DNA from 2 places in the Solibacillus sp. FSL W7-1464 genome. Region 2 is predicted to be linked to the other one. Evidence: riboswitches for the same ligand, from Rfam matches in the RefSeq annotation. Region 2 holds a riboswitch; the other holds the start of a gene.

Region 1 (16,594 bases), 370 kb from region 2:
AATGCTACCGGAACATTACTGTGATTTTCTGATGTCCCTTTATTCGGAAGGAAATCAGCAAGAAGAAATTACAGGAAAATCAAAAAACGCCGTCATAAATGTCGAAAAACGAAGAAACCGCAATGTATCGATGTTTTTCCCGATTATTGCAATGGTGATGTTGCTGTTGCTGTTTACGATGCAGTTTGAATGGGTTGTCATTGCAGTTGCGGCAGTTTTTGCAGCGGGCTGTCTGATCGGGGCGATCTACTTTGCAAAACGAAATCATCTTATGGCAGTGATGCTGCAGCTGGCGACCGCATTAGCGATTCTAGGTGTTTCATTGAAAGTGAGTACAACGTATTTTGCCGGAAACAATGAAATGCTTTATATTATCCTTATTGTAAACTGTGTATTTTGGCTGTTAAGCGGGATCAAACTGAAAATTATTTATTTTACGATTTCAGGCATTCTTGGTTTAATTGCCATTATTGGTGCATGGATATATTTCATTTAGGAAAAGCAAAATCCTACATAAACCTATACTATTCTTTTTAAGCTATGCAGATTCAGTGAAACTTTCTGTATAGCCTTTTTCGTCTGTTTTTTACAAATTACTCTGCAAAAAACATATATTTTCTGTAAAAATACATATTTTTGGATTACAATAGAATTGAAATGAAATAGGCTGAGAGGATGAATGGTATGCATTTTGATTTAACAACAGAGCAAGCGATGTTACAAAAGATGATACGTGAGTTTTCAGATGAAGTAGTGGCACCAGGAGCAGTCGAGCGGGATAAAACGAAAGCCTTTCCAGTAGAAATTTTTAAAGAACTATCCAATATGGGAATTATGGGTCTGCCGTTTCCCGAACAATATGGCGGGGCGGGTGCAGATACAATCAGCTTTGCAATCGTTACAGAAGAGCTGAGCCGTACATGTGCATCAACAGGGATTACGTATTCGGCTCATATTTCATTGGGCGGAGCACCACTAAATTTATTCGGTACCGAGGCGCAAAAGGAAAAGTATTTAACGCCGATCTGTACGGGCGAATCTTTCGGGGCATTCGGTTTAACAGAGCCTAATGCCGGTTCAGATGCAGGCGGTACAGAAACGACCGCTGTGCTGGAAAATGGAGAATTTGTCATTAACGGATCGAAGGTTTTTATAACAAATGCAAGTTATGCCAAACATTTAGCGTTAACAGCTATCACAAATCGGGATGGAAACAAAAAAGAAATTAGCGCCATTATCGTACCGACAGATGCGAAAGGATTTACGATCAAGTCGGAATACGAAAAGATGGGCTTGAATGCTTCGAATACAACAGAACTGATTTTAGAAAATGTCCGGGTGCCGGAAGAGAATTTACTAGGGGTCCGGGGAAATGGTTTTAAGCAATTTTTAACAACGCTGGATGGTGGCCGAATCGGTATTGCGGCAATGGCTGTAGGAATTGCACAAGGCGCACTGAATAAAGCGGTTCAATATGCAAAAGAACGCAAGCAATTCGGAAAAGCGCTGGCGGAGTTTCAGGCAACACAGTTTAAACTGGCTGATATGGAGGTAAAAATACAATTAGCACGGACATTTGTATACAAAGCGGCATGGCTGAAAGATCAGGGGCGTCCATTCGGGAAAGAGGCTGCGATCGCAAAATACTATGCTTCCGAGATGGCTATGGAAGTTTGCGATGAAGCCATTCAAATTCATGGCGGCTACGGCTATATGAAAGAGTATGAAGTAGAGCGCTATTTACGGGATGCGAAACTGCTGGAAATCGGTGAAGGAACATCCGAAGTACAGAAAATGGTAATTGCAAGACATATATTATGATAGAAATAGCAAATTGGTAAAATTGTTACAAAGCTAGTAAAACTTGTTCATTAAGCCTTTCAGTTTTCTATAGAATCAAGTACAATTAATATTGTTTACTAGGCAAAAGTCTAGCATGTAATAGAATATTTAATGAGGGAGGGGAACGCAATGAGAAACAATCCACTTATTCCTTACGTACTTATCATGGCATTCGGTATCGGACTAATTTTCTTCATGTCATTTGAGGGTGCAGCTGATAAAAACAGTGCGGACGGTGAACATTCAGGGGAAACTGCTGAATTAAATGGTGAAGATATTGCTCAAAAGAACTGTATTTCGTGCCACGGTGGTGATTTAACTGGTGGTGGAGGTCCTTCAATCGTTGGATTAGATGCTGAGCATATTAAAGATTACGCATTAAATGGTTCAGAAAACGGCATGATGCCACCGGTTCTTAAAAACGAAGCGGAAGCAGATGCAGTAGCCGAGTATATTTCAGGTTTATAATGAATAGCCAAGTGCAGAAATGGAGTGATCCTGTTCTGCACTTTTTTGTATTCTGGAAAGAGACGTTTCAAGTAAAGTTCTATATAATAGGGGTAGTTTGTGATATAGAAAAGAGGATATATAAATATGAACGCACAAAAACTTTCAAAACGACTTGAAACGGTCGCTTCATTTGTCCCGACAGGAGCAATTGTAGCGGATATCGGAAGTGATCATGCCTATTTACCGTGTTATTTGGTGCATAAAGGAATTGCTGCACGTGCAGTAGCGGGTGAGGTTGTGAAAGGACCTTATGAATCAGCTGTAAAACAAGTCCGCACTGAAGGCTTGACAGATAAAATTACGGTACGCATGGCTGATGGTCTGGCGGCTGTTGAAGAAGCGGATGGAATTACTGCTGTGACGATTGCAGGAATGGGCGGACCACTCATTGTATCCATTTTGGAAAAGCATCCGCAAGCGCTAAAAACGGTAACCCGTTTAATTTTACAGCCGAATATCCATGCAAAGGCGATCCGCGAATGGGCCATGGCAAATGGCTGGGCAATCCAGGATGAGGTTATTTTAGAAGAGGACGGGAAAATCTATGAGGTCCTTGTATTACAGCGCGGGGAAATGAAATTAAACGAAGCGCAAACTTTGCTTGGTCCAAAGCTGATGGAAACGAAAGTACCTGTTTTCATTGAAAAATGGTCACGTGAAATCGCGAATTGGCAACGTGTTCAACAAGCGATTTCAGAAGCTGAAAAAACAGCTGAAAATCAGGAAAAATTTGAACAACTGACACATTACATTAAAATGGTACAGGAGGCGATTGCGTGAAATCCGTAAATGGCAACGAGATTATCCAACTATTCGAATCATGGTCACCTAAAAAATATGCATGCATGCCGAATGACCCGATCGGATTGGCCATTGGTACATTAAACAAACCTGTCACGAAAGTGCTTGTGACACTGGACGTGACAAATGAAGTCGTAGATGAGGCCATCGATAACGGCTGTGAGCTCATCATTGCACATCACCCGCCGATTTTCATGAAGCTATCGAATTTGCGTACAGATAATCCGAAAGGGGCACTGTATGAAAAGTGCCTGAAAAATGATATCGCTGTTTATGCAGCCCACACGAATCTCGATGTAGCACCAGGCGGAGTCAATGATTTGCTGGCAGATGCCCTGCAACTTGAGAACCGTAAAACGCTGGAAGTAACCTTCGAAGAAAAAATGATGAAACTCGCCGTATTCGTTCCTGTGGATGATGCAGATGCTTTACGGGATGTCCTGGCTAAAGCCGGAGCAGGTCGTTTGGGCCACTATGAGGCGTGCAGCTATACATTGCAGGGGAAAGGCCGTTTCCGTGCCACAGAAGGAGCAGACCCGGCTGTAGGAGAAATCGGTGAGCTTCATATCGAGGAAGAGGAAAAGGTGGAAGTCGTGTTCCCGCAATCGATGAAAAATAAAATATTAAAGGCGATGCTGAACAACCACCCGTATGAAGAACCTGCATATGATCTGTTTACGATGGACGTAGACACAAATGAACAGGGGCTTGGCCGAATCGGCAAGCTGAAACAACCGATGACATTACGAGAGTTTGCAGAGTTTGTGAAAGTGCAGCTGGACGTGCCTTGCCTCCGTGCGGTTGGACCTTTGGATCGGGTTGTCCAGAAGGTTGCAGTTGTCGGGGGAGACGGCAATAAATATATCCGGGCTGCAAAATTTGCAGGGGCCGATGTATTTGTGACGGGAGATATCGGATTCCATATGGCTCAGGATGCAGAAGTGGATGGTTTAAGCATTGTTGATCCGGGCCACCATGTTGAAAAAGTCATGATTAAAGGCGTAGCGGAAAAAATGGCTTCTTTATGTGAGGATCAGAAATTGCCAGTAGAATTTATCCAATCAAAAATTAATACTGAGCCGTTCCAGTTTATTTAATCCGAAACAACAAAAATCTCAATTTTCTCCGAGGGAAGAAAATTGAGATTTTTTGTATTTATGAAATAAGCGGTTATGCTCCGCTTACTGGCTTTTAGTAAGGCATAATTTTTTCAACAGGTTTTGGTGCTTTAATCTTCGGCAGAATTTTATCCAAAGTTACGGAGCGTACAATTTCATGTGTTGCAGGATCGTTTTTATCGAACTTCTCCAAGAATGATAGGACTTCCTTAACGATTGGCGTCGGTGTTGAAGCACCTGCTGTTACTGCTACTGTTTCAACATTTTCCAGCCACTCGATCTGCAGCTCTGAAATATCCGAAATGCGGTAAGATGGCGTCCCGGCTATTTCTACCGATACTTGTGTCAGACGGTTCGAGTTGTTCGATTTTGGATCGCCGACAACGATTAATAAATCGGAAGCACCCGCTTGTTCAGCTACTGCTTCTTGGCGGACTTGTGTGGCCAGACAAATTTCTTTATGCACTTCGACATGCGGGAATTTTTCTTTTAAACTATCCATCAGGAAAGCAACATCCCATTGACTCATCGTCGTTTGGTTTGTTACAAGAATTTTTTCGTTTTCAAAAGACAGGTTATCGATATCTTTCATCGATTGGACTAGGTGAACATGGTCTGGTGCAACACCGATTGCGCCTTCTGGTTCAGGATGTCCCTTTTTACCGATGTAAATAATATCGTAGCCTTCCGCTGTTTTTTCACGGATTAGATCATGTGTCACCGTAACGTCCGGGCATGTCGCGTCAATTGATACGAGCCCTTTACGTCTGGCGATTTCGCGAATTTCAGGTGATACACCGTGTGCTGTGAAAATAACCGTGCCCTGCTCTACCTGTTCGATTATTTCTTTGCGATTTTCGCCATCAAGCGTAATGATGCCATCTTGTTCAAATGCATCTGTAACATGTTTATTGTGTACAATCATACCTAAAATGTAGATTGGTCTTGGTAATGTCGGATCAAGTGCGGCATTGCGTGCAATGACCATAGCGTCTACTACCCCATAGCAGTATCCACGCGGATTAATTTTTAAAACTTTCATTTATACGTAACTCCTTTCAAAGCCATGTAATTTCATTATATAGGACGTGTATGTTTAATTCAAAGTTCGCTTACTGAAATCTCTATGAAATTCGACGGAAATGGCGATATGTACCGAAATGATAGCTTAAGTACAGAATTTTGCGAACGTTTGCTATAATAGCAGAAATAAATAAAACGTAAAGCGGGGAAATGGAATGGCGTTTTCTTTTTTTAAGAGGAATAAAACGGTCGCTTTAAAAAATCAGGTAGAGTTTTGCATGACGAATTTATCGCTCGGTGCAGCGGATGTGTATGATGTGCTGCTGGAGCGCGACGATTTGGAAATAACGGAATCCGGCTGTACTTCAAACTGTGAAATTTGCGAATGTCATTTATTTGCGATTGTAAATGGGAATCTTATTAAATCAGAAAATGCGGAAACCCTATTACAGAACGTAGAAAATGAGCTGGAGGAGAATTCAGTCCTGTTTTAAGAGCTGGCCGGTAGATGTACGGGATAAAAAATGGACAATTTATAAAAATAGAAAGCTACTCCAGAATGCAAAAGAGAGAGGACTCGAGGTAAATTGTCGAATCTGCACCCAGTTGCTTGGGGTAGCTTTTATGGTGTTATTCAAAAGGCGGCTGAAATATTTTCGGTAATGATGGTTTTGATGTAATTTTCTCTTCAACCGGTTCTTGTTCTTGTCGGTTGCCTCGCTGATTGCCTCTTTCTCTCATTCTTTCTCTTGGTCTTTCTTGTGGCATCGAAACAGTGGAAGACTCCAGCGGGTCCGATGTATCTTTAAATCCTTTGTATAAACGCCATAAAGCCGGCAGATTTTTAAACATTGGGGCCGCCTGCTGAATATAAGGCGTGAATTTTTGGGCATTATTAAATAAAGAGTTTGCTCCTGACAAAAAACCTTCAAGTTTCGGTACATTTCCTGCAACTGCTCCTGCTCCAGGCATAGGTGCTTGAGGCGGAATAGGCATTTGATTCATAAACTGACCAGCTCCAGGTATTGGACCTATCCCAGGAATCGGACCTGCCCCTGATGCCGGACCTCGCATCATGTATGGTGCATACATTGGAAAGCGTGGTGCAACCGGCATTTGATTCATCATTGCTTGAGGTTGGAAGTAATAAGGTGGGCGCATAATAGACTCCTTTCTAAAAATCGACATGATATTACAATTTTCTTTCATAAATTCGTCTCAACTGTTTGACGTTGAAACTATTTACCGTTATGATATGCAGATGGTCACTTAAATGTACGAATTATGGTACAATAGGAAAGATGTAAGGAGGTACGTGAATGTCAAAATATACTGATTATCAATTCAAGCCATTTTTGCAGGACGCCATTGCAAAGCTTGGATTTACAGAGCCGACACCCATTCAAAAAGAAATGATTCCACTCGTATTAAAAGGTAAGAGTGCAATCGGACAAGCTCATACAGGTACAGGAAAAACACATAGTTTTTTATTGCCAATCGTAGAGCGTATCGTAGAAGAAAATCAAGAAGTACAGGCGGTTATTACATCGCCTACGCGTGAGCTGGCACAACAAATTTTTGATGCATTAAACCAGCTGGTTGAAGGAACGGAAATTTCAACTAAATTATTTATCGGCGGTACGGACAAACAACGTACAATCGATCGTTTAAAAACACAGCCGCAAATCGTTGTAGGCACACCGGGTCGTATTAAGGACTTGGTAAAAGAAAATGCATTGCTCGTACACACTGCTCCGATTTTAGTTGTCGATGAAGCAGATTTGGCATTTGACATGGGCTTCATTGAGGATATTGACGGTTTTGCGTCGCATATGCCGGAAAAGCTTGAAATGTTCGTTTTCTCAGCGACAATTCCTGAAAAATTAAAACCATTCTTGAAGAAATACATGGATTCACCGATTCATATTCATATGAATGACAAACGTCCGGTAGCGGAAGGCATTGATTTTGTATTAGTACCTGTACGTTCGAAAGCGCGTAATACACGATTACTTGAAGTAATTAAAGGAATTAACCCATTCTTGGCGGTTATTTTCTGTAATACACGTAAAAATGCAGAATCTGTAGCGAGCTTTTTAGCAGAACAAGGTATCCGTGCAGGACAAATCCACGGCGATTTAAGCCCGCGTGACCGTAAAAAAATGATGAAGCAAGTACGTGATCTTGAGTTCCAATATATTGTAGCGACAGATTTAGCTGCACGTGGTATTGATATTCAAGGAATTTCGCATGTCATTAACTATGAAATTCCGGAAGATCTTGAATTCTTCATTCACCGTGTTGGCCGTACAGCACGTGCCGGTTCTAAGGGAACAGCAATTACGTTGTACCAGCCGGAAGAGGAAGATGCAATTGTACGCATCGAAAAAATGGGCATACCATTTGTACAAAAAGATATTAAAAATGGCGAATGGTCTGATTTAAAAGACCGTCACCAACGTGCAAACCGTAAAGGTGAGCGTAAAGAAGATGAAATCGATGCGAAAGCCAAAGCCCTCGTACGTAAGCCGAAGAAAGTAAAGCCAGGCTATAAACGTAATATGAAGTGGGAAATGGAAAAAGTGAAAAAACGCGAACGCCGTATTAAAGCGCGCCGCAACAATAGATAATTTTACAAGGGGCTGCCTAGAAATATACTTCTATGCAGCCTGTTGTTCGTTAAATGGAGGAAAGTAGAATGTTATTAGGTTCACATGTTTCAATGAGCGGAAAAAAAATGCTGCTAGGTGCCAGTGAAGAAGCATTAAGCTATGGTGCCAATACTTTTATGATCTATACGGGCGCACCTCAAAATACGCGTAGAAAGCCGATTGAAGAGCTGAATATTATGAAGGGGCTGCTCCATATGAAAGAAAACGGGCTATCCAACATTGTTGTCCATGCACCTTATATTATTAATTTGGGAAATACGACAAAGCCGGAAACGTTCGAGCTTGGCGTAAACTTTCTGCAGGAAGAAATTAAACGTACAGCTGCACTTGAAGCGACACAAATCGTGCTGCATCCGGGTGCTCATGTCGGTGCAGGGGTTGATGCGGGTATTGAGCGCATTGTAGAAGGTTTGAATGAAGTGCTGACTCAGGACTACCCGGTACAGATTGCACTCGAAACAATGGCCGGCAAAGGCACTGAAATCGGCCGTACATTTGAAGAGTTGGCACGCATTATCGATGGGGTGACAAACAATGAGCGCCTGTCGATCTGTATGGACACTTGCCATATCCATGATGCTGGCTACGACGTTGTAGGTGACTTTGACGGTGTGTTAAATGAATTCGACAAAACAATCGGATTGGACCGTTTAAAAGTGCTGCACATCAATGATTCGAAAAATGTGCGCGGTGCTGCTAAAGACCGTCATGAAAATATCGGTTTTGGCGAAATCGGTTTTGAGGCGATACATTATATCGTCCATCATCCACAGCTGATGCATTTGCCGAAAATACTGGAAACACCATTTGTCGGTCCGGATGCTAAAAATAAAAAAGCGCCATATTTACACGAAATTGCGATGCTTCGCAACAGTGAATTCCAGCCAGCATTAATTGATGCACTGCGCGAATAATAAAAACAAGGAAAACATACTTTGCATAAATTTGATGCAAAGTATGTTTTTTTGCTTTTTTTATGTCATAATTTGTTATAATAAGTTAACTGTAAATTAGCAATATTCAAAAGGAGGAATCAGCTGATGAGAAAAATAATTCAGCTCGTCATTTTATTTGCATTATTCTTTTCATTGCCTATTCAAAGTTTTGCATCGGTCAATAGTACCGTAACAACACATTTAGGGAAAAATAATGCAGCTGTGACGGTTCGTGACGCAGAGACCGGTAAAATCGTTTATTCGCAAAATGGGGACAAGCTGATGCGGCCAGCTTCGAATATGAAGTTAGTTTCCGGGGCTGCAGCATTGGAAATGTTAGGAGAGGATTACCGTTTTAAAACAGATTTATATATCGATGGCCTTATCGTCAACGGTACATTGAACGGGAATGTGTACATAAAAGGAAGCGGCGACCCTACATTGACAAGGGAAGACTTTATCGAGTTTTCCGACATCTTGATGAAGAATGGCATTCGCACGATCAATGGTCACTTAATCGGCGATGATAAGGCGTTTTCCGGCAGTACATTGCCGCCCGGTGTCATAAAATCAGATGAGACTTATTACTTCGGAGCACGTACTTCCGCCATTACGATGTCGCCGAACAACGACTTTGATGCAAGCACGATTATTATTACTGCTAGCCCGGGTAAAGTCGGTGCAAAACCGAGCTTTACGATCTATCCTAATTCAAGCGGTATGGTCATTTCCAATCAGGCTAAAACGGTCAAAAAAGGGAGTGCCAATACAGTAACGATCAAGCGTGCATACAACACAAACCGCATCATCATTTCAGGCAATCTTCCGCAGGGCAGCAGCAAAAAGGAATGGGTAACATTGCAGGACCCTTCGAAAAATACAATGGATGCCATCAAGCAGACGCTGAAAGGCAAAGGGTTGAAATTTGTGAAAAGTTCACAGCTGAAAATCGGGAAAGTTCCGCAAGATGCAACACTGCTTTATACAAATGAATCCCGTACATTAGCGGCCATTTTCCCGGCGTTTATGAAGCTGAGCAACAACAGTATCGCTGATATTCTTGTAAAAACGATGGGCAAGGAGCAGTTAGGGGAAGGCAGCACGACTAAAGGGGTCACGTTATTAAAAAAATATAGTGAATCATTGGATATCCCAGTTAGTAACTGGCGTTTTACTGATGGCTCGGGACTGTCCAATTCAAACCGTGTCACATCAAACGGACTTTCGCAGCTGCTGTTCAAAGTTCAAGAGGAACCTTATTTTGATACATTTTTTGATTCATTGCCAGTCGCCGGCAATAAAGATCGCATGGTCGGCGGGACACTAAAAAGCCGTCTGACAAGCAGTGGGCTGCAAAATAGAATCTATGCAAAAACCGGGTATATTCCGAATGTATATACATTATCAGGATATATGAAGGGCCAAAGTGGAAAACAATATATTTTCTCGATCTTACTGGAAAACAAATCGAGTGGAAATGTATACATTGACCGTACAATGGCAGCGCTTGTAAAAAACTTATAAAGGGGCAGAACAGATGGAGAAATTACTTTTAACAGGATTTGAACCGTTTTTATCAAATCCGATCAATCCTACAATGGAAGTCGTGCAGGCACTGAACGGAAAAACGACCGGCCAGTTTGAAATTGTTGGTCATGTCCTATCTGTTGACTTCGCAAAAGCACCGGAACAATTTATGGCACTGGTCGAAGAAGTAAAGCCGACGATTATCATTTCATTAGGGTTAGCGTCGGGCATTACAAAAATTTCTCCGGAACGTGTTGCATTGAATGTAAAGGATGGAGAAAAGGACAATGCGGGGAATGCGTTTGAAGATGCACCGATCAAAGAAGACGGGGATGTTGCGTATTTGTCGACATTGCCGATCCGCAAAATCGTCAACCGATTAAATACTGCAGGTTATCCGACGGCAATATCGAATTCAGCAGGAACGTATTTATGCAATAATATAATGTATGAAGGCTTGTACTATGCTGCGAAGAATGAAGCGATTCGAGCTACAGGATTTATCCACATCCCTGCATCATTCGAGCTGGCGATTGAGCACGGCCGAATTCCAGGCTGGTCAATGCGGGATCTGACAGCGGCCATTGAACTGGCAATCGAAGTTTGTGTAGAAAATGTGGAGCTGGCACGATAGGAATTTAAGTTATATCTTTTGAAGTTACGCAAAGTGGTTAGCTGAAGTAATCCCTATTTTCCCTTACCATTAAAATAAACACAATATAATATCTTAAAAGGGGTAAATTAATGGCAGTATTTAAAGCGCAAGGCGTAGTAACAAGTGAAACGGACAAGGGCGTCTATAAGGACATGGCAAGCGTAAGGGTGTACCTTCAAAAAAAGGATATGACCATGCGTATTAAGTTTTACGATTTAGAAACAGTGCATTATATACCTAAAGACAGTAAAATGTACAATGATTTAATGCGAGACTTATTTAGCAACGAAATGGAATAAGGTTACAATTTGTCACAATGTCAATAAAGCATTGAAAGTAATGAAAAAAGTAAGAATAAAAAATCAGCCGTGTTGCGGCTGATTTTTGCTTTATATGGGAGATAATTTTACGGGTTTTACAAAAGTGTGTACACGAAAATTCCGATTAATAATAAATTACAATCCGACGAGCTTCATCAACTTTTTATAGCGTTTATCCCCAAGCAGCTTCTGAATTTTTTGTAATACCTCTTTTGGAATGCCGGTCAGAGCCCAGCTGATATTGGCATGCTTCAAAATTTTTTGCAGCTTCTGAATTTCTTCCAGGCTCAATTCAAGCCCCTGCTGTTTTGCAAAATCCTGTAGCTGGCTGTCATTCATTCCTTTTAGGTTATCAAACCACTGTAGCATTTGAATTGTCTCCATCCTCTCAAGTTTATTCCCTTTACATGAACAAAAAACTGCATTATACTAACATGATGTAAATCGTAATGATTTTGAATTAGAAAGAAGCGAACGAAATGAAAAAACCATTGATTGAATTGAAGGATGTTTCCTTTCAATATGAATACACGCAAGCACTGAAGAATATTTCGCTACGTGTCAATGAAGGCGACTTTTTGGCGTTGATCGGACAAAACGGTTCCGGTAAATCGACACTTTTGAAATTGATTTTAGGACTGTTGAAGCCCATGTCAGGGGAAATTAAATTATTTGGCGAACAGGCAAGCCATTTTAAACACCGCGAATGGATTGGCTATGTCTCGCAAAAATCCAATGCCTTTAACTCGGGGTTTCCTGCAACGGTCGAAGAAGTCGTGAAAAGCGGTCTATCGCAAAAGGTCGGACTTTTTAAACGCTATCCAAAAGATGCGGACTTTTTAGTAAAAGGTGCTTTAAAAGATGTCGGCATGGAGAAATTTCTGAAACGGAATATTGGACAGCTTTCCGGCGGGCAGCAGCAACGTGTGTTCATCGCTCGTGCATTAGTGTCCGATCCGAAGCTCCTTATTTTGGATGAACCAACAGTCGGCATTGACCGCGAAAATGTGCAGGCATTCTATGATATGCTCGCACATTTGAATAAGCATCACAATATGACAATGATTTTAGTTACACACGATGTGGACACGGTTTCGGATCGGGTCAGTCATGTCGCATGCTTAAATCAGTCGATCCATTTCCATGGATACAAAAATGATTTTGATACGATTTCGGAAGAACAGATTGCTAGCTGGAACGGCCACTCTGTTCGAAAGATTCATTAAGAGGAGCAGGCCGTTATGATAGAAGCTATATTAAACTATGAATTTTTACAAAATGCCTTTTTCTCAGGGCTTGTTATTGGAGTCATCGCACCACTATTAGGTGTATTTATCGTAGTAAGACGTTTATCGCTCATTGCGGATGCACTGTCGCATGTTACACTGGCGGGGATTGCCGGGAGCCTGTACTTGAGCCAATCGTTTGCAGCGTTGGCATTGCTGAATCCGATTTATTTAGGGATTATCGCATCTGTAAGTGGTTCGATTTTAATTGAACGATTACGCCGACTATATAAACATTATGAAGAACTTGCGATACCGATTATTATGTCGGGCGGAATCGGTGTGAGTGCCATTTTAATTTCACTTGCAAGCGGATTTAATACCGATTTAATGAGCTATTTATTCGGTTCTGTATCTGCTGTATCGCGCCAGGATTTATATGTTGTACTGGCAATTGCAGTCGTTGTCGTATTATTTTTAGTCCTGTTTTTTAAAGAGCTTTTCGTCTTGTCGTTCGATGAGGAATATGCGAAAGCGAGCGGTTTACCTGCGAAGTGGATTCACTTATTGTTTATGATTGTTGTCGCTCTCGTTATCGCAGCAAGTATGCGTATTGTCGGAATTCTGCTTGTTTCAAGCTTAATGACATTACCGGTAGCTGCAGCGATGCGACTGGCTCGCGGCTTTAAAGAAGCAATTATTTTAGCGATTGTATTTGGAGAGCTGGCCGTAGTAATCGGACTCATTTCTGCATTTTACCTGAACTTGGCACCTGGTGGAACAATTGTTGTTACCTCCATTTTGATCTTGCTGTTCGTAATTTTAATTAAAAAACTTGTTTTGAAATTCACAATTAAATCGGAAGGGGAAGAACTACTGTGAATGCAACGCGCGCGTGGGAAATATTAAAGGAAAATGGCTATAAAAAAACGGATAAACGAGAGTTGATTTTGGATATGTTTGCAGCTACAGAAAAGTATTTGACTGCCCGTGACTTGTTATCAGTATTGAAAAAGGATTTCCCCGGGATGAGTTTCGATACAATTTACCGTAACTTGGCAACTTTCGTGGAGCTTGATATTTTAGAAGAAACAGAATTAAACGGTGAGCGAAATTTCCGTATGCACTGTGAGTCGGATCACCATCACCACCACTTTATTTGCAGTGATTGCGGGAATGTAAAGGAACTGTCTGTTTGCCCGATGGAAATGCTCGGTGAAAAGCTGCCGGGTTATGCTGTTGAGGCGCATAAATTTGAGATTTACGGCAAATGTCCGGAATGTTTATAGTAAACTGAAAATATTTTATTTGCATAATAATATTATTATGCTAAAGTGATAAAGACAAATTGAATAAATTTGCAGGAAAAAGATGCATGATGCATAAATGGGAATTCGGTGTAAATCCGAAGCTATATCCGTAACTGTAAGCGTTGATGAAAATAAGTGTGATACCACTGCTAAACTAGCGGGAAGGTACTTATGAGTAAAGTGAAACGCAGAGCCAGGAGACCAATCTTTTTCTTATCGTAACATCCCTCTTCGGAATTAAAGAGAATGTACGGCAGTCACTGATCGAATGAGCATCGTTTTACACTCTTTTTTGATTATTGAAGCCATCCATTTTCTTGGGTGGCTTTTTTTTCGTACACTCGGTAATTTCGGCGGGGCACTACTTGAAGTGAGGAGAATTTTATGAAAAAGGATATCCGTTATTCCTGCTATCCGTTTATGCGGGAAAAATCAAGCTGCGTCGATTATGAAATTCGAACCGACTCTTTAACAACCCGCATCGGTACAGTCTTTCCAACATTAGTCGATGATGCATCCGGTCAAGTCGTCTTGGAAGACTTAAGGAGGATACAACCGTTAGCCTATCATGCCAATGGTTCTGTCCGTGGCAAATTGGCCATTACATCTGAGGATTTACAATGGCTAAGCGATCGATACGATTTTTATGTAGGTGAAGTCGGAGAAACGATTCAGCAGTTTGTTCTGCCACAAGGAATCGAAAGTGCAGCAAGACTGCATATTTGCCGCAGTGAGGCAAAAAAGTCTTACAGAGCATTACATAAAGTAAGTGAAGAAAGAGAAGTGGATGAAATTCTGTTCGATTTTCTCGGGCTGCTTGCCAATGTGTTTTTTGTCATGGCGGTCTATATGAATCAGCAGCATCAACAAGAGGAAATTCCATTTATCTCAAAATCCTATCCAACGAAAAAGAAAAAAGGAGTTACAACAAATGAAATTTAATAACAAATGGGTCGTTGCTTTCGCGGCAACATTATTACTGGCAGCATGTGGATCAGATGAGGAAAAAACAGATGGCAATGCGGAAAAAGAAACACAGACTGCATCGAAAAATGAAGGAGCACCCTATACAGTTGTAGATGACCGTGGTGTGGAAGTAACATTCGATGAAGTACCGGAAACGATTATTTCCCTACAGCCGAGCAATACAGAAATTTTGTTTGAGCTGGGTGTCGGTGAACAAATTGTCGGGGCAACAGAATATGATACATATCCGGAAGCCGCACAAAAAATCGAGCGTGTGTCGACTTCTACTGTCATCAATGCAGAGCGAATTCTGGAATTAGATCCGGATGTCGTTATAGCTTATACAATTGGGGAGGAAGCACAAATTGCCCAATTGGAAGATGCGGGTCTTAAAGTATTTGTAATTGCTTCGGCGGCGACATTTGATGATGTTTATTCGGATATTATCCAGCTGTCGGAAGTAATGGGTGTGGACGATAAAGGTGAAAAAGTTGTAGCGGACATTAAAGCGCAAATCGAAACAGTACAGGAAAAAACAGCAACACTTGATACGAAGAAAAAAGCCTATTATGAAGTGTCACCAGCTCCGAATCTTTGGACTACCGGCAGCAGTACGTTCCAGCAGGAAATAATGGATCACGCAAATGTTGAAAATATTTTTGCGGATCAGAAGAGCTGGATCAGTGTAACGGAAGAAGATATCATTACACGTAACCCTGAAATTATCATTACACCTGCAACATATATGGAAAATGCGGTCGAAGAAATTTTAGGACGTACAGGCTGGGAGAAAATACAGGCAGTCACAGACAAGGCAGTTTATTTAGTGGATGGGGATATTATGTCCCGACCTGGACCGCGTATTGGTGAAGCGGTAGAAATTATGGCACAATCAGTATACCCGGAACTGTTTAAATAAGTATAGAATAGAAGGACATGCCTTAGTTTCGGCATGTTCTTTTTACATATAAGGACGAGGAGGTAGCCGATTGATCTTTATAACGGGTGGTGTACGAAGCGGGAAAAGTGCTTTTGCAGAAAAATACGCAAGGCAGTTAGGTGAAGAGAAGACGCTCTACTATGTTGCGACAGGCGTATCCTTTGATGAGGAAATGAAAAAACGGATTATCCGCCATCAGCTGGACCGTGATAGTCAGAACATCAACTGGAACACAGTGGAAATGCAAGTCGAAGTTCCACCAGCTATTCAAGAATTAAATAATGATACAGTTGTGCTTTTTGAATGTGTGACAACATGGCTTTCGAATGTACTTTATACATATGAACAAAGGAATGAAAATAGCGAATATATTGATAATTGTATCGGATCGCTGCAAAAGCAATTGCTAACTTGGCGTAAGCAGGGTGCTACAATTATAGTTGTATCAAATGAAGTGCTGGATGAACTCCCATCACAATATGGGGAAGTAAATTTATATCGTAAATTGTTGGGTGAGCTTCATCAATGGATTGTCCAAAAAAGTGATGAAGCATATGAAGTACAATTTCAGCTTGTACAGCGGTGGAAGTAAGGAGGAAACAAGTTGAAAAATAGTTGTAGCGGTTTTTTATTAGCGTGGCAATTTTTTTCGGCAGTGCCGATTAAAAAACAGTTGGATATGAATGGCAAGTCGGTTACATGGATGTATGGTTTTTTGCCGATTGTTGGATTGCTGATTGGATCAATAA
Region 2 (16,594 bases):
CGATTAATAAGGTTCTTGTGAGACTAATAGAGGTTCAGCTCCAAAAGGAGCCACCGACTTGTTAAAACGAAAGAAACTGAGACATAACGAATATTATGACATGCAAAATCAATTTGATAGGTTATATGCTCGCAGTGTTGATGGTCAAAATTTTTATGATTTATTAGATGTAATGCAATCGCGTGAAAACATTCAATTAGCGTACCGTAATATCAAGAAAAATACGGGTAGTAAAACAGCTGGGTTTGATGGTCAAACAATTGAAGATATTAAGCAACTTGAAATATCTAAAGTTGTATCAACGATACAAAAGATGTTTGCACACTATCGTCCACAAGCAGTACGACGTGTTTTTATTCCAAAAGCAAACGGGAAAACACGACCGCTAGGTATTCCGACAATTTGGGATAGGTTATTTCAACAATGTATTTTACAAGTCTTAGACCCAATTTGTGAAGCACGATTTTATAAGCATAGCTATGGATTCAGACCCAATCGTAGTACACATCATGCGAAGGCACGTTTTGAAACATTGATAAATCGAGCGTGTTTATATCACTGTGTAGACGTTGATATAAAGGGATTTTTCGATAATGTTAATCATTCGAAACTGTTAAAACAAATGTGGACAATGGGTATTCGTGATAAAGCTCTTCTATCTATAATTTCACGCCTCTTAAAAGCTGAAATTATAGGCGAGGGTTTTCCAGTAAAAGGTACTCCGCAAGGAGGAATACTATCACCACTTCTATCGAACATTGTATTAAATGAGCTTGATTGGTGGGTTAGTAAACAGTGGGAAAGCTTTGAAACGAAGAAGGCTTATAAAAACAAAGTGAATATGAATCAGGCATTAAAGAAATCGAACTTAAAGCATTGTTATATTGTAAGGTATGCAGATGATTTTAAAATCATCTGTCGTACACGTTCACAAGCAATACGCATGTTTTATGCAGTTAAAGATTTCCTCTCTACACGCTTGAATCTTGATATTAGCGACGAGAAATCGAAAGTTGTGAATCTAAAGAAAAATTCTTCCGAATTTCTTGGCTTTCGTATTAAAGCTCATCCTAAGAAAACAGAGAAGCGTACCCTATATGTTGCACATTCACATATGACGAAGAAGGCTCTAAACAATGCCCAAATAAAGTTGAAAAAGGCGGTAAAGACAATACAAAAACATCAATGTATTGAAAATGTCTGGCGGTTTAATACGGTAGTTATGGGTATTCAAAACTATTACTCCGCAGCGTCACACATAACAGATGATTTAGCTGAGCTGAACTATCGTATCCATAGAACGCTACATAATCGTTTGAAAGGGATTAGAAAAGAAGCAACGTTTCAAGACCTTACGAAATCTTTACGAAAAAGGTATAAGGGGTACGAATGCAAGATTTATAAAGTTAAAGAAATGGCACTTGCTCCAATTCATGCTCAACGTTGCCGAATAAATCTAAACTTCTCACAAATTATCTGTAATTATACTACCGAAGGTAGAAATAAAATTCATCATAGTTTAAGAGCGATTAACAAGCAAACACTTATAAATGTGATGCAACAGTTTATCCCTCAACGTTCCATTGAGTATAACGATAATCGGATAAGTAGATTTATTGCGCAATATGGTAAATGTGCTGTAACTGGGGTTGAACTTAGTTTTAATAATTGGCATTGTCACCATAGAACCCCATATTATTTATCGCAAGATGATTCTTATAGTAACTTAATTATTTTACATAAATCAGTTCATAGATTAATTCATCTTAAAGACCCCAAGAAAATTGAAGTACTCATGAAAGTACTTCAATTAGATAAAAAGCAACTAATGAAAGTAAATGAATTGCGTGAGCAATGTCTGAACGAAGCAATCTAATTCTACATTACATCTTGTCCTTACATAAAAATCAAATGAATTGAATTAATTGGAACGCCGTATGCTGGGAAACTCGCACGTACGGTGTGAAGTGGGGGAAAAGCTGGAGATAACTTCAAAGGCTTACCTATCACTATAGTAAAACAACATATATTTATATTTTACGTAATCAAAATTGTTGAGGAATACACCTAAACTAAAGAGGTGGGTTAGTTGAAGAAGCCGAAAACATTGTAGGGTAGTGAAAAACCTTTTTAAAATTTTACGCAACATTTGAATATCAAAGCACGAAATTATAAAATAATGGAACCGAAGAGATGAGGAGGGTGGCGAGAAGAAGCAAGTCGGAGTGCGTTTTTCTAATTTACTTGGGGGGATAGGATGATTCAAGGTTCATGGAGAGCATTAATATGGATTGGATTATCAGAGTTGTGTGCTTTAAGCTTATGGTACAGTGCTTCAGTTATTGCACCAAATCTAATGGACATTTGGAATCTCAGCTCCAATTCGGAGGCTTGGCTTTCGGCTTCTGTCCCTATAGGCTTCGTTATAGGTGCATTATTTAGTGCTTATTTTGGGATTGCTGACCGTTTCAATGCACGAAAGGTTTTTGCAATTTCGGCATTTTTAGGTGCAATATTAAATGCCTTATTAATTTTTGTCAATTCTAGTTTTATCGGAATTCTACTAAGGGTATTAACTGGAATAACACTCGCTGGTATTTACCCAATCGCTGTTAAAATGTTATCAGAATGGTTTCCAAAAAAACGTGGGTTGGCGATCGGAATCTTAATTGCTGCATTAACATTAGGATCATCATTACCGCATTTTATTGTAATATTCATTTCTTCATTAAGTTGGAAATTCGTAATTATTTGCAGCTCAGTATTGGCTTTATTATCAGCCTTTGTTGTTTCGTTTATTTTAGAAGATGCCCCAGTAAAATCCATAAGATTGCCCTTCTCTTTAAAAATATTAAAAAAAGTGATAAAGAATAAACCAATAATGCTTGCGAACTACGGTTACTTCGGCCATATGTGGGAACTGTATGCGATGTGGACATGGCTTCCCGTATTTATGTCTGCTAGTTTTTCAACCCACTCACCAGAAATTCCTCATTGGGTGATTGGACTGTCATCTTTTATTTCAATTGGAATTGCAGGAGGCATCGGTTGTGTGATTGGTGGAATAATTTCAGATAAAATCGGGAGAGCAAATTTAACGATTATTTCAATGTTGATCAGTGCAAGTTGTTCAATCATAATAGGTTTTACATTTGGTCAATTTGTTTTGTTAACTTTATTAATTTCGATTATTTGGGGGATATCCATTATAGCTGATTCCGCTCAATTTTCTGCAGCTGTATCAGAAATAGCTGAAGAGGAGTATGTAGGTACAGCGCTTACTTTTCAAATGTGTATCGGTTTCCTATTTACAATATTCTCTATAAATCTAATCCCTATTATTCAGAGAATAGTTGGTTGGGAGTGGGTCTTTACAATATTAGCGATTGGACCTATTGTTGGAATTATAACTATGCTCAAATACAGACGTTACGAATTCAATAATACCAACTAGATCTTTATTGTTAGGTATTGGTTTAGGTGTTTATGATATTCATAGTCCACGTATTCCAAGTGTTGAAGAAATGAATGCTATTTTACAGGAAAGTTTAGCTGTTATTCCAAAAGAACAATTTTGGGTTAATCCTGATTGTGGGTTGAAAACACGTCAGGAAACAGAAACAGTTACGTCTCTCAAGAACATGGTGGCAGCGGCACTAGAGCTTAGAAAAGAAGTTGTTTCTATCTAATAATAACAAAGCGCAAAGCAGCAATTGTTGCTTTGCTCTTTTTTAAAAATTAAAGCTGTGAATAGAGGGCAAGACTATTAGTCATTTACATAAAGTGAATTGTTTTGATAATGCCGATATTAAATCATGCCTATCCCAACCAATAAGCGAGTGTATTCCCTGATAGAATATCGGAATTTGGATAATGTGGATAATAGTGTTAATACCGTCAGTTCCATTCGAAATATCAAAGTATAAATAATAAATAATTTCCTACACTTAAATTAGTATTAGTGAAAAGGATGTGATTATTTTGGGTGAAACAAAATTCGCTGAACTAAATGATGAGCAGCTCAAAGAAATAAAACAGCTAGAGGAAAAATTTAATATAACCTTAATTGCTTATGATAGCTCTGCATTAGAAAGTCAAAATTCACATAATTAGATTATGGTACTTAGTGTTTAGAATAATTATTTCTAAACACTTTTTTAGTGCAGAATAGGAAAGAGATATTTTATAAAATTCCACCTTATTTTGCAATGGGGCTGAATAAATTATTATGTGGAAATTGGAATCAATAAGTACATTTATTCTAATAGCAAAGTAAGTATTCACAGGTTATTAACATTTAAGATTATTATTGAATGGAATTTAGGAGTCACCGACGTCAGCTTGTTTTATCTTAATTACAATTTCGTCATTTTAATTAATTGAATACAAAATAGGGAACTCAATTCTAAATCTATTTTAAATTATCATTTTCAATATTTGTTATAAATTGTATAAAGCAAGTTTCTGGATCATCATCGAAATTATCCTCTAGTAGAAGCATGTTATCCTGGGGTTCTAAAGATTGCTGTAATTCATTTTTCATCGAAATTCTCCTCAATATTAAGAATTATTTTTTAAGAGGCTCAACAAATCTTTCATAGAGCGGGGGAGTGTTTTCTGAACTTGAATAAGACCTTCCCCCATCATATTTTCATAGCATTGAACAAGCCAAGGCTTTTCAATATGGGCAGTCTCCAACAGTTTGTCATCTGAAAATAGTGCATCTCGTTGCCCCGAATATAATATCTGTCCTTTATGAAAAACGATAAAGTATTCCGCCCATTCATAAATTAAATTGACTTGGTGTGTGGAATACAAAAACGTGCGTTCTTCATTTTGAAGTTCATTTAGATATGTCGTGAGTTGATTAGAAAAATAGAAATCTAAACTACTCGTTGGCTCGTCTAAAATATAAATTTTAGGGTCCATTGCATACACACCTGCAATCGTCACACGTTTTTTTTGTCCACCGCTCAAGAAGTGAATCGGGCGTTCAGTTAAATCATATAATTCCGTTAATTGAATCGCGTTTGCCACATGACGCTCAATCTTTTCATGTGGCCATTTTAAATTAATGGGACCATATAAAATATCCTGTTTTACAGTAGAAGCAAATAATTGATTCTCTGCTTCTTGAAAAATAAAACCAACTTGCTCACGCAGGTGGATTAATTGTTTTTTTCTATAATTTAAAGGCTCACTTAAAAAGTAAATCTCACCACTAGTTGGCTTTTCAAGTCCAATAAGTAATTTAAAAAAAGTTGATTTACCCGAGCCGTTTTCACCTAGAATCGCGACCTTTTTGCCCTTTGGAATCGATAAAGAAATGTCTTTTAATGCCTCGGTACCATCACTGTATCGAAAAGATACATGATTAAAAGTAAAATAGCTTTCTGTCATAAAAAACTCCTTATATTACAAGTATGGCGATACTTATCATAGTAAAAATCAGTGCCATGCATGTGAATTTCATGTCCCACGTTTTTATAGTTGTGAAATGCTGGGGGAGAATGAATTGCTCAATATTCCGTGCAGCCATTGCATCTGACATGGCTTGATAGCGGAAAAAAATTGTCCGAAATAGTGCACTAATCAGTAGGCTTAATGATTGAAAACTTTTTTTATATGAACGATAACCTAAACGAGCATGCTGTGCCGTATAAAGCTGCATAACAGTCCGTAAAAATAAAAAAATAAAGCGATACATCAACTCGATTAATTCAATCACAATTGTAGGCACTTTTAATCGTGCAAGGACCGGGCTGATTTCAAACATTGGTGTAGTTAAAATTAAGAAATATAAGCAGCTTGTTGCACTAACCGCTGTACAAAAGATAGTTATTGCTCGAAGTATGTCGCTCGGTAAAATAAAGAACTGCATCGTAAAAACTGAACTATGCCATAGTGCTGATGCTGGAATCGGCTGTGTAAATGTGATGGATAAAACAATAGCAAACACTCCTGCTAAAACAAAACCGATTGGTGCAAGTAATAATGTAATATATGTTTTCAATGGGACTTTTGCGTAAAATATAATGGCACCGCTCATGAAGAGCAGTGTCCAAACGGAAAAACTGTTATTTCGTAATAATGTGACAAACAATAAAGTAATTAAGCTGAACGTCATTTTTTGGCTTGCTGAAATCTTTAGTAATGCATTATGGCTGGCAATAAAATCAATGTTTAGCATGGTCTTTTGTATGTTTCCCACGCATGTAGCCAATGAAGTAACCGATAATTAATGCACCAATCACGCCTTGTAGAACAAATAAAAGACTTTCGATTTCTCCGCTTGGTGGCTCCCATAGAGCACTAAACCAAGGTTCATAATCTGCTGCGATTTCAGTGATGGCTTCTTCTGCCTCACCATCGGCACCGCCAAATTCCGCATCCTGTAAAAATAGTATCGGTAATAGCGCTAAAACAATCACGCCTAGAAGTAATAGTAAATTTTTCTTAAACATATTAGCTCTCCTTTGCCTTTAATATACGTAGTTGAACTAATTCTCTCATATTATACTTTTGTAAGAAGTTCATAATCATAACCGTTAATAACCCCTCACTAATTGCAAGTGGAATTTGTGTTAATGCAAAGATGCTCGCAAATTTCTGGAATGACCCTAAAATACCGCCTACTTCAGAAGGGAAAGCTAATGCCAACTGAACAGATGTCATTACATATGTACCTAAATCACCAAGCATTGCCGCTAAAAATACAGCTACACTAAATGATAATCCCCATTTTGTCGATAGTTTGAAAACACCAACAGCTATAAAAGGACCGACAATCGCCATTGAGAAAATATTCGCACCTAATGTTGTAAGTCCTCCATGGGCAAGAAGAATGGATTGGAATAATAGGACGATGGATCCTAAGACGCTCATCACAAATGGTCCGAATAAAATCGAGCCTAATCCAACACCAGTAGGATGAGAACAGCTACCTGTAACCGATGGGATTTTTAAAGCAGACAGTACGAATGTAAAAGCACCTGATAGGGCGAGTAGTAGTTTGCTTTCCGGATTTTCCTTAACAACCAAACGAATTACTTGTAGTCCCTTCACCAAGAATGGTAAGCATAGTGCAAACCAGAAAATAGCCCATCCGATTGGTAAAAATCCCTCCATAATGTGCATGGCATATGCTTGCTTTGGCATAAATAACAGAACGATACCGAAGTAAGCAAGTTTTGGTAATAATTGTTTCATGTTTTTACTCCTTTTTTCAATTTTGATGAAAAAAGTGCATAAAAAAATACACTTTTTAGAGTAAAAGTGCATAACAAAAAATAAGCATTAACTGCTTATTTTCACGCACCTATCCTCGTAGGTCTGAATCAGTCATTTTTGGCAGGTATCCTGACTTCTCTTCAACGTAATTGACATGCCTTCCCACATAAAATGCAGTGACGTGTTATGTAATACTCCGAGTTACAGTTGCGGGACAGTACCGGATTTGCACCGGTTTCCCTATTAAGCTTAAAAAGCACCAAAAATTATTCAATTTTCACCATGTGAGAAATAATATCACTTGTATTTTTACTTGTCACTAAATATTTTTAAATACTTTAACTATTCTGTGTTGAATTGGATAATGAAAATTTTATTTATCCTCGTTTGTGTATAGAATTCTCTTGAATATCAATTTTCTTTTAAAAAGTAATTGTAGAAGGTTCAAGTATCAATGTATTGGCAGTGGTTATTGATAAAAAGCTTAATGGTAAGAGACAAGAAAATAATAAAGTAAATAATTGAAATTAAACAACTTTTGATTAGTTAGATAGTAAATTTATGTACAAAACACCTAATAAACGAATAATAAACACTTCACTTATGCTAAATAAGCTTATTGAGATAATAATTACCCTATCATTTTTTAGTAGACTATGTTATTTTTATTTTTATAATAATTTAATAATTTGCAATTTGAATAAGTGCTTACAGAATTTTGTAAGGTAAAAGGGAAATTAGTGAAAGACTAATGCAGCCCCCGCTACTGTAATAGCTGATGAAATCACAATAAATCACTGTCGTAATGATGGGAAGAAGTGAAAGTAAAAGGAAGCTTAAGCCAGGAAACCTGCTTATTTAAACGATACTTACTTTTCGGAGGGAGAAGTATAGGCGAAACAAGTAATTGTTTTTGTGTTTTTTTATACTTTTTTAGTATTAATTTCACATGCCCGTACCTCTTTCTGACAAGAGGTACGGGCATTTTTTATTTCTTATACGGAGGGTGTTTACATGCAAAAGGGAAAAATCTTTGTTGTAGGCTTCGGTCCTGGAGATCGGGAACATATAACAAAACGTGCAGTCGATGCGCTACAGCAAAGTGATCACATTATGGGCTACAAAACGTATGTAGAACTGATTGAGCATTTAGTGACAGCGAAAACCATTGTCAGTACGGGAATGACGGAAGAAGTTTCACGTGCACAAGAAGCTGTAAAACAAGCTGAAGCCGGCCATATTGTTGCCGTTATTTCCAGTGGGGATGCGGGTGTTTACGGGATGGCGGGGCTCGTATATGAAGTATTAATCGAAAAGGGCTGGACTGCAAAAGAAGGCATTGAAGTAGAAGTTGTTCCGGGTATATCTGCGATTAACTCCTGTGCAAGTCTACTTGGCGCTCCGGTTATGCATGATTCATGCACAATTAGTTTAAGTGACCATTTAACACCGTGGACAGTAATCGAAAAACGGATTGAGGCAGCTGCAATGGCAGACTTTGTCGTTGCGTTCTACAATCCGAAATCTGGCAGACGCACGAGACAAATTGTTGAAGCACAGCGTATTTTGCTTAAGTATCGTTCTCCGGATACACCTGTCGGATTAGTAAAAGCTGCCTACCGGGATACACAGGATATTGTATTAACTACATTAGAGGAGATGCTGGAATATGATATCGGAATGCTGACAACGGTAGTCGTAGGGAATTCCTCGACATTTTACTATGATAATAAAATCATTACACCCCGTGGTTATCAGCGTAAGTATACGTTAGGGGAAGAAAAACAACTATTAAAACCGCACCAACGTTTGAAAAAGGAAGCGGAACCTTGGGCATTGGATCAGGAAACGGGTGAAGCAAAGACCGGGTATGAAAAAATTGAAGCTATCGAGAAAAAAATAGTTGAACCAGCAGCTGTTAAAACAACCGCATTACAGCTTGCAAATGAAGCATTAGCGCTCGTACATAAAGAAACGTCAGCTGTAAAAGTTGAAGAAAATCCTTTTTTAGTACAGCAAGAAGTGGAATCCATATTTGAATTTGCTGTATCACCAGGTGTTGCCAATAAAATGATTACACCAGCACAAATGATTACATTGGCAGAGGTTGTAGGAGAACGCGGTACGATGGAGTATACGCCTGATCACCGCCTCGTGTTGAAGGTACCTACTGATTCACCTCAAAGAATTGTAGAAACGGTAGAACAAACGGGCTTACTTGTTCAACCTGTCGGCGACGTAGTAATCGTCAAGGCATGTGATTTCTGTTACGGCGAAAAAGCGGAATCCATTCCATATGCGGAACAGGTCATGGAAACGCTCGGTGGCATTAAAATGCCGAAAGAGCTTCACGTCGGTTTTAATGGATGCGGTATGGCATGTTATCGAGCGGTTTTTGATGATATCGGTATTGTTTACCGCAAGAAAAAGTTCGATTTGTTTATCGGTTCCAAGCCAGTAGGACGAACAGCTCATGCCGCGCAACCGGTCCTTGAAGGTCTGAATCCTGAACAACTAATTCCATTACTAACCGATATTGTGGCGGACTATAAAGAGAATGCACATCCAAATGAACGTTTCTTCAAATATTTCAAACGTGTGAAGAAAATATTGAATTTCAATTATGTTGATATGTCTTGCAAAATTAAAGTGGAAGAAGCCCCGTGTGGAGATTAGGTGAAACGATGATTTTATTTTTAGCAGGAACAAGTGATGCGAGAGAGCTGGCGATTCAAATAATGCAAGCTGGCTATGATTTGGTGGCGACTGTTGTTACGGATTCTGCTGCTGCGAGTCTAAAGGATGCGAATGTTCCTTATCATGTCGGTCGCTTAACAGAACAGCAAATGAAGGAACTGATCGAAGAACGACATGTAACAACGGTTGTAGATGCAAGTCATCCGTATGCAGAAGAGGCTTCTAAAACAGCGATGGCTGCTGCGAATATAACTGGTATACCCTATATTCGATATGAACGTCCCCAACAAAGCTACGTACATCCGCTCGTTACGGAAGTGGAAACATATAAAGAAGCGGCAATTGCTGCATCCGCACATTCAGGAACAATTATGTTGACGACAGGCAGTAAAACGCTCGCAGTTTTTACGGAGCAATTATTACATAACGAAAATATTCGTCTTGTCTGCCGGATGCTGCCAAATAAAGAGAATATGGATAAATGCGATGCACTTGGTGTGAAGCAGCGCGATATTATCGCAATTCAAGGACCGTTTTCTAAAGAATTGAATAAAGCGCTATACGAACAGTTCAGCACAACATTTATTATTACAAAGGAAAGCGGGAAAGTCGGCTCGGTAGACGAGAAGATGGATGCGGCTTTAGAGCTTGGAATTCCTGTCATTTTAATTAAGCGACCAAAAATACAATATGAAAACTTATGCACTTCATTCGAGAAAGTGTTTGAAAAATTAGGAGGCAAATAACAATGGCAAATATGAATTTCAATACAGATTTCGTACCACTAACGGTAGATCCGGACAAAATTTATGATTACAGTTTTGCGATGATTAAAGAAGAAATGGGCGAACATCCATTTACGGACGAACAATGGCTTGTCGTTCGCCGCGTTATCCATGCTTCGGCAGACTTCGAATTGGGGCGCAGCATGATTTTTACGGAAGATGCCATTGAAGCGGGCATTCAGTCGATATTGGCAGGACGCCATGTTGTAGCAGATGTACAAATGATTGAAAGTGGTTCAGGCCGTAAACGTTTCCAAAAACATGGCGGGGATTTACATTGTTATATCGCAGATGAAGATGTATCGATCGAAGCAAAAAAACTTGGAACAACTCGTGCGATTATTTCGATGCAAAAGGCGACTCAACTACAAGAAGGCGGGATTTATGCAATCGGTAATGCCCCGACAGCTTTACTTGAATTAATTCGCCTGATTAAAGAAGGTCTTGCAAAGCCGGATTTAATTATCGGGATGCCTGTTGGGTTCGTTTCGGCAGCAGAATCGAAAGCGGAATTAGCGATTTTAGAAGGAATTCCGTTTATTACGAATGTAGGAAGAAAAGGTGGCAGTACTGTAACCGTCGCAGCATTAAATGCCATCTCAATCATGGCAGATGAACGAGCAAAAGAAACGAAATAAAAAAGATCCGTCGGAAATGCGTCACGGCTATACAACAGGAGCTTGTGCAACTGCGATGACAAAGGCTGCCTTGTACGCACTTGTGACCGGAGAAGTTCCTGAACATGTAACAATTCATTTACCTGTAGGAAAAGATGCAACATTTACAGTGGCATCTTTTGCAGTAAAGGACAATGAAGTGATGTGTGAAACGATTAAGGATGCCGGTGATGATCCGGATGCGACACATAAAGCACGCATTCAAAGTACGGTTCGTTTTATAGAGAAAAGCGGTGTTCACTTAGATGGAGGAATCGGTGTTGGTCGTGTAACAAAAGCAGGACTGCCCGTCCCTGTCGGAGAAGCGGCAATTAACCCTGTTCCGAGAAAAATGCTCCATGGTGTTGTCGAAGAAGCGATTCAACTTTTCCAGATTGACAAAGGAATCGAAGTGATCATTTCTGTTCCGGACGGGGAAGAAATTGCGAAAAAGACGTTAAATGCAAGACTTGGTATACTGGGCGGAATTTCTATATTAGGTACGCGCGGAACGGTCGTACCTTTTTCAAGTTCAGCCTATATGGCGAGTATCGTGCAGGCGATTAGTGTTGCAAAAGAAGCGGGCTGCGACCATCTAGTCATTACAACCGGGGGACGCAGTGAAAAATATGCGATGAAGCAATATCCGCATTTACCGGAAGAAGCATTTATAGAGATGGGGGATTTCGTCGGTTTTACATTAAAGCATATCGCTCGTAAAGAGATTCCCCAAGTATCGCTTGTCGGGATGATGGGGAAATTTTCTAAGGTAGCACAGGGTGTCATGATGGTACATTCAAAAAGTGCACCGATCAGTTTCCCGTTTTTGGCTGAAATCGCGAAAAAAGCTGGAGCTGATTCAGAAATAATCGAGCAAATATTACAGGCGAATACGGCATCACAAGTAGGGGACATCATGCAGGAAAATGACCAATTCTTTGAAGCGCTTTGTAAAAACTGCTGTTACTTTGCACTGGATCATACGAAAGCGAAATTACGTGTCTCCACATCGCTGTATGCCATGAACGGGGACATGCTGGGAAAGGCTGAGAATATTGAACAATTGGATGAAAATGATTGGTATCGGGGATAACGGTCCGGCAAGTTTACTACCCCAATATATCGCTTGGATCAATTCAAGTGAAGTACTTGTTGGTGGTGAACGTCATCTTGACTTTTTTCCGGAATTCACTGGAGAAAAAATCATTATAAAAGGCGGACTCTCACGACTCGTGGAAAAGCTGCATGCAGAAAAAAGAAATATCGTTATTTTAGTATCGGGTGACCCGTTGTTTTACGGATTAGGGGGAGTTTTGGCGAAGAAGCTCCCATTAGAAATTTACCCATATGCAAGCTCTGTTCAATTAGCTTTCACAAAGATGCAGGAAAGCTGGCACGATGCTTATTTAACGAGTGTTCATGGCCGGTCAATGAAAGGACTCGCCCAAAAAATCGATGGCCGAAAAAAAATAGCGATATTGACCGATGAAGAAAATTCACCGAATGCACTTGCCCGCTATTTAAAAGCGTACGGCATGACCGAATACGATGCGTTTGTAGCAGAAAACTTGGAAGGTCCAACTGAACGATGTCGTCATCTTTCATTAGATGAAATGGAGAATGCCGAATTTTCACCATTGAATGTCGTTATTTTAAAACAGCGTGAAGCTGTTGAGCGTGCGTCAATCGGTATTGATGATGACAAGTTTATTCAGCGAAAACCGGATAAAGGGCTTATCACAAAAAAGGAAATTCGAGTTCTTTGTTTACAAGCACTGCAATTAAAAGAAGCAAGTACAGCATGGGACATTGGGACATGCACAGGATCAGTTGCTATCGAAATGTCGAAAATAGCCCGGGAAGGTCAAGTTTTTGCGATTGAAAAAAATGAAGCAGATTTGGAAAATTGTCTTCAAAATCAACAAATTCATCGAACTGACTTTACAGCTGTTTTAGGAAAAGCACCAGAAAGATTAGAAGAATTTCCTGATCCGGACGCCATTTTCATTGGTGGAAACGGCGGCAATATGGAGCAGTTACTGCAACTATGCGTCGATCGATTAAAGCCAAGTGGCCGCATTGTTATGAACATCGCGACTATTGAAAACTTGGCAGAAGCTATGGGGCATTTTAAAAAGTTCAACTGTGATGTTTCTGTACTGCAGGCACAAATCTCAAAAAGTAAGCCAATTTTAAATTTAACGCGTTTTGAACCGTTAAATCCAATTTTTATCGTAACAGCACAGAAAGGGTTGGAATTATGACAATCGGTACATTAATCGGATTAGGTGTTGGACCTGGAGATCCTGAACTTATCACAGTAAAAGCTTTTCGAATGTTGAAAGAATGCCCGGTAATTGCCTATCCTCAAAAATTACGCGGCAGTAAATCGTATGCTCAACGAATAATTGATGTGTACGTTAATCCGGCAGAAAAGGAAATGCTTGGACTTGTATTTCCGATGACGAAGGACGAGAAAACGTTGCAGGAAGCATGGTCTAAATCCGCAGAGAAAATTTATGCACACTTGAAAGAAGGCCGAGATGTTGCTTTTGTAACGGAAGGCGACCCGATGCTTTTTAGTACATATATACACTTGATGAACTTAATGAAGGAAATGCATCCCGATGTCCCGATGAAATCTATTGCGGGTATATCTTCATTTAATGGAACTGCCAATCGTTTAGGAATCCCATTGGCAGACGGCGATGACCATGTAGCAATGATTCCGGCAACTTCGGATATGGCAGAGATGCGTCGTGTTATTGAGACCCATGACGGGATTGTGTTCATTAAAGTAGCGAAAGTATTAGAAGTTATGCTGGATTTACTTGAAGAAATGAACTTACTTGAAAAAACGTATGTTGTGACAAAAGTAACTTCAGATGAAGAAATTATTTGGAAAACGAATGAATTACGTGGAGCTGAGCTCAATTATTTATCTTGTATGGTGGTGCGAAAATAATGAAGAAAATTTGGATTATAGGTGCAGGACCCGGCGACCCGGATTTAATTACTGTGAAAGGTCTTAAACTGCTTCAACAAGCGGATGTTGTCATGTATACAGATTCTTTAGTTAGTGAAACTCTAGTTGCCGAAGCCCGTGCGGATGCAGAAGTGATCCGTACAGCAGGTATGCATTTACAAGAGATGGTTGATTGCATCGTCGAACGTGTCAATTCGGGAAAAATGGTTGTGCGTTTACATACGGGTGACCCGGCAATGTACGGGGCAACAATGGAACAAGTTGCATTGTTAAAGAACCATAATATTGGCTATGACGTTGTTCCAGGTGTAAGTTCTGTATTTGCTGCCGCTGCAGCCGTAGGAGCAGAACTAACGGTTCCTGATTTAACGCAAACTTTGATCTTAACACGAGCAGAAGGACGTACACCGGTACCTGAGCGTGAAAAACTGCAAGCATTGGCAAGCCATCATTGCACAATTGCAATGTTTTTAAGTGCCACATTAACGAAAAAGATTACAAAAGAACTACAGGCTGCGGGCTGGTCGGACGATACACCGGTTGCCGTTATTCAGCGGGCTTCATGGCCAGATCAAAAAATCGTTCGCACGACAATTGCTGAACTGGATGAAGCGATGCGGACAAATGGCATTCGCAAACATGCGATGATTTTAGCCGGCTGGGCACTTGATCCGAACATTCATGAAAAAGATTACCGTTCAAAACTGTATGATGCTACATTTACACATGGTTTCCGTAAAGGTGTGAAAGTCGATGATTAATTTACGAGAAGGGGAAATACCGGACGTTCGCGTGACAAAACCTTATGCACTTGTAGCCATTACAAAGCATGGTGCGGCGAATGCGCGAAAGTATGCGGAGAAGTTTCCATATGTCGATGTATATTATATGAAGAAATTTGAGCAGGGCGACGAGGCTGAAAAAAATATTCAATTATTTGACGGGACGGTGCGCCTGTTGCTCCCTGCATTATTTAAAGCATATAAGTCGATGATTCTGATTATTTCCCTCGGTGCAGTCGTTCGGATGATTGCCCCGATTTTAGTAGATAAAAAGAAAGATCCGGGTGTTCTCGTTGTTGACGATAAAGGACAATATGTCGTGAGTGTTTTATCCGGACATATTGGGGGTGCGAATGCCCTGACAAATGAGTTTGCACAAGCAATCAATGCGACTCCGATTGTAACTACAGCATCCGATGTTCAAAAAACCATCGCGGTTGATTTATTTGGCGCACGGTACGGATGGGTTTGGGACAGTGAAGAAAAACTGACGCCTGTCAGTGCTTCAGTAGTGAATGAGGAGCAGGTTGCGATTGTTCAGGAAACCGGTGAAAAAAGATGGTGGCTGCATGAAACACCGATGCCTGATACTTTGAAAATTTACCGGACAACAGAGGAAGCAATTGCTGCAAAACCACATGCTACATTGCTCATTACCGATCGTATTATCGGAAAAGAGGAAGAAGTGTTACTTGAAAACGGTGTAATTTATCGACCAAAGTCAATTGTTTTGGGAATGGGCTGTAATCGCGGAACATCTGCAGAAGAAATTGAACAACTAATTGATGAAACGCTTGCAGAACTAAAGCTGAGCAAAAAAAGTGTCAAAGCAATCGCCACAATCGATTTGAAAAAAGACGAGCAAGGTTTCCTGCAAGTAACGGCTAGAAACAACTGGCAGTTTATAACGTATACACCGGCAGAGCTAAATGAAATGCCGCTGCAAAATCCATCTGAAACGGTCTTTAAATATACAGGGGCTTACGGTGTCAGTGAACCCGCAGCATTACGGTGTGCCAATGCGACGGACTGGTTATTGGAAAAAAAGAAAAGCGGCAATGTAACCATTTCCGTTTCCCGGATTACATTTGAAGAGGAGGTAACCGGATGAATCGATTTGTATTAGCCGGTACAGGAAGTGGCGTTGGAAAAACGACATTTACGATCGGTATTATGCGTGCACTGATGAAGCGCGGCCTAACTGTTCAAGGATTTAAAAGTGGTCCGGATTATATCGATCCGACGTATCATACAGCTGTAACGAAACGGTCTTCACGCAATATTGACAGTTTTATGATGTCAGAAGATGTTGTCCGTACAATTGTCGCAAGAAACAGCATAGATTCAGATGTGTCTATTATTGAAGGTGTCATGGGATTTTATGACGGGAAGTCACCATTATCGAATGAAGGATCGGCCGCACATATTAGTGAAATTACTGACAGTCCGGTAATTTTA

The links. Region 2 has a riboswitch for cobalamin ahead of cobJ (precorrin-3B C(17)-methyltransferase). Riboswitches for the same ligand answer to the same signal wherever they lie in the genome.
Region 1: linked by a shared signal. The riboswitch ahead of MKZ25_RS05810 (hypothetical protein) and the one ahead of cobJ (precorrin-3B C(17)-methyltransferase) in region 2 are both predicted to bind cobalamin.

What each region holds. Positions count from the first base shown of each region.
Region 1 is NZ_JBBORC010000001.1:1,216,408-1,233,001, forward strand. It holds gene MKZ25_RS05725 (hypothetical protein) at 1-496, shown strand, start outside; gene MKZ25_RS05730 (acyl-CoA dehydrogenase family protein) at 685-1,821, shown strand; gene MKZ25_RS05735 (c-type cytochrome) at 1,972-2,310, shown strand; gene MKZ25_RS05740 (tRNA (adenine(22)-N(1))-methyltransferase) at 2,437-3,132, shown strand; gene MKZ25_RS05745 (Nif3-like dinuclear metal center hexameric protein) at 3,129-4,250, shown strand; gene MKZ25_RS05750 (4-hydroxy-3-methylbut-2-enyl diphosphate reductase) at 4,345-5,313, opposite strand; gene MKZ25_RS05755 (DUF1450 domain-containing protein) at 5,510-5,788, shown strand; gene vrrA (VrrA/YqfQ family protein) at 5,925-6,455, opposite strand; gene MKZ25_RS05765 (DEAD/DEAH box helicase) at 6,614-7,924, shown strand; gene MKZ25_RS05770 (deoxyribonuclease IV) at 7,993-8,880, shown strand; gene dacB (D-alanyl-D-alanine carboxypeptidase/D-alanyl-D-alanine endopeptidase) at 9,007-10,425, shown strand; gene MKZ25_RS05780 (pyroglutamyl-peptidase I) at 10,439-11,062, shown strand; gene MKZ25_RS05785 (hypothetical protein) at 11,173-11,382, shown strand; gene MKZ25_RS05790 (isopropylmalate synthase) at 11,539-11,772, opposite strand; gene MKZ25_RS05795 (metal ABC transporter ATP-binding protein) at 11,883-12,629, shown strand; gene MKZ25_RS05800 (metal ABC transporter permease) at 12,645-13,511, shown strand; gene MKZ25_RS05805 (Fur family transcriptional regulator) at 13,508-13,918, shown strand; cobalamin riboswitch at 13,982-14,163, shown strand; gene MKZ25_RS05810 (hypothetical protein) at 14,324-14,881, shown strand; gene MKZ25_RS05815 (ABC transporter substrate-binding protein) at 14,871-15,824, shown strand; gene MKZ25_RS05820 (bifunctional adenosylcobinamide kinase/adenosylcobinamide-phosphate guanylyltransferase) at 15,895-16,437, shown strand; gene cobS (adenosylcobinamide-GDP ribazoletransferase) at 16,450-16,594, shown strand, end outside.
Region 2 is NZ_JBBORC010000001.1:1,587,037-1,603,630, forward strand. It holds gene ltrA (group II intron reverse transcriptase/maturase) at 59-1,876, shown strand; gene MKZ25_RS07560 (MFS transporter) at 2,258-3,454, shown strand; partial or broken gene MKZ25_RS07565 (5-methyltetrahydropteroyltriglutamate--homocysteine S-methyltransferase) at 3,462-3,689, shown strand; gene MKZ25_RS07570 (hypothetical protein) at 3,982-4,113, shown strand; gene MKZ25_RS07575 (hypothetical protein) at 4,412-4,543, opposite strand; gene MKZ25_RS07580 (energy-coupling factor ABC transporter ATP-binding protein) at 4,561-5,400, opposite strand; gene cbiQ (cobalt ECF transporter T component CbiQ) at 5,411-6,190, opposite strand; gene MKZ25_RS07590 (energy-coupling factor ABC transporter substrate-binding protein) at 6,177-6,464, opposite strand; gene MKZ25_RS07595 (energy-coupling factor ABC transporter permease) at 6,466-7,209, opposite strand; cobalamin riboswitch at 7,333-7,509, opposite strand; cobalamin riboswitch at 7,916-8,102, shown strand; gene cobJ (precorrin-3B C(17)-methyltransferase) at 8,245-9,906, shown strand; gene cobK (precorrin-6A reductase) at 9,915-10,673, shown strand; gene MKZ25_RS07610 (precorrin-8X methylmutase) at 10,685-11,350, shown strand; gene MKZ25_RS07615 (cobalt-precorrin-5B (C(1))-methyltransferase) at 11,325-12,461, shown strand; gene cbiE (precorrin-6y C5,15-methyltransferase (decarboxylating) subunit CbiE) at 12,436-13,632, shown strand; gene cobI (precorrin-2 C(20)-methyltransferase) at 13,629-14,333, shown strand; gene cobM (precorrin-4 C(11)-methyltransferase) at 14,333-15,115, shown strand; gene MKZ25_RS07635 (cobalt-precorrin 5A hydrolase) at 15,108-16,247, shown strand; gene MKZ25_RS07640 (cobyrinate a,c-diamide synthase) at 16,244-16,594, shown strand, end outside.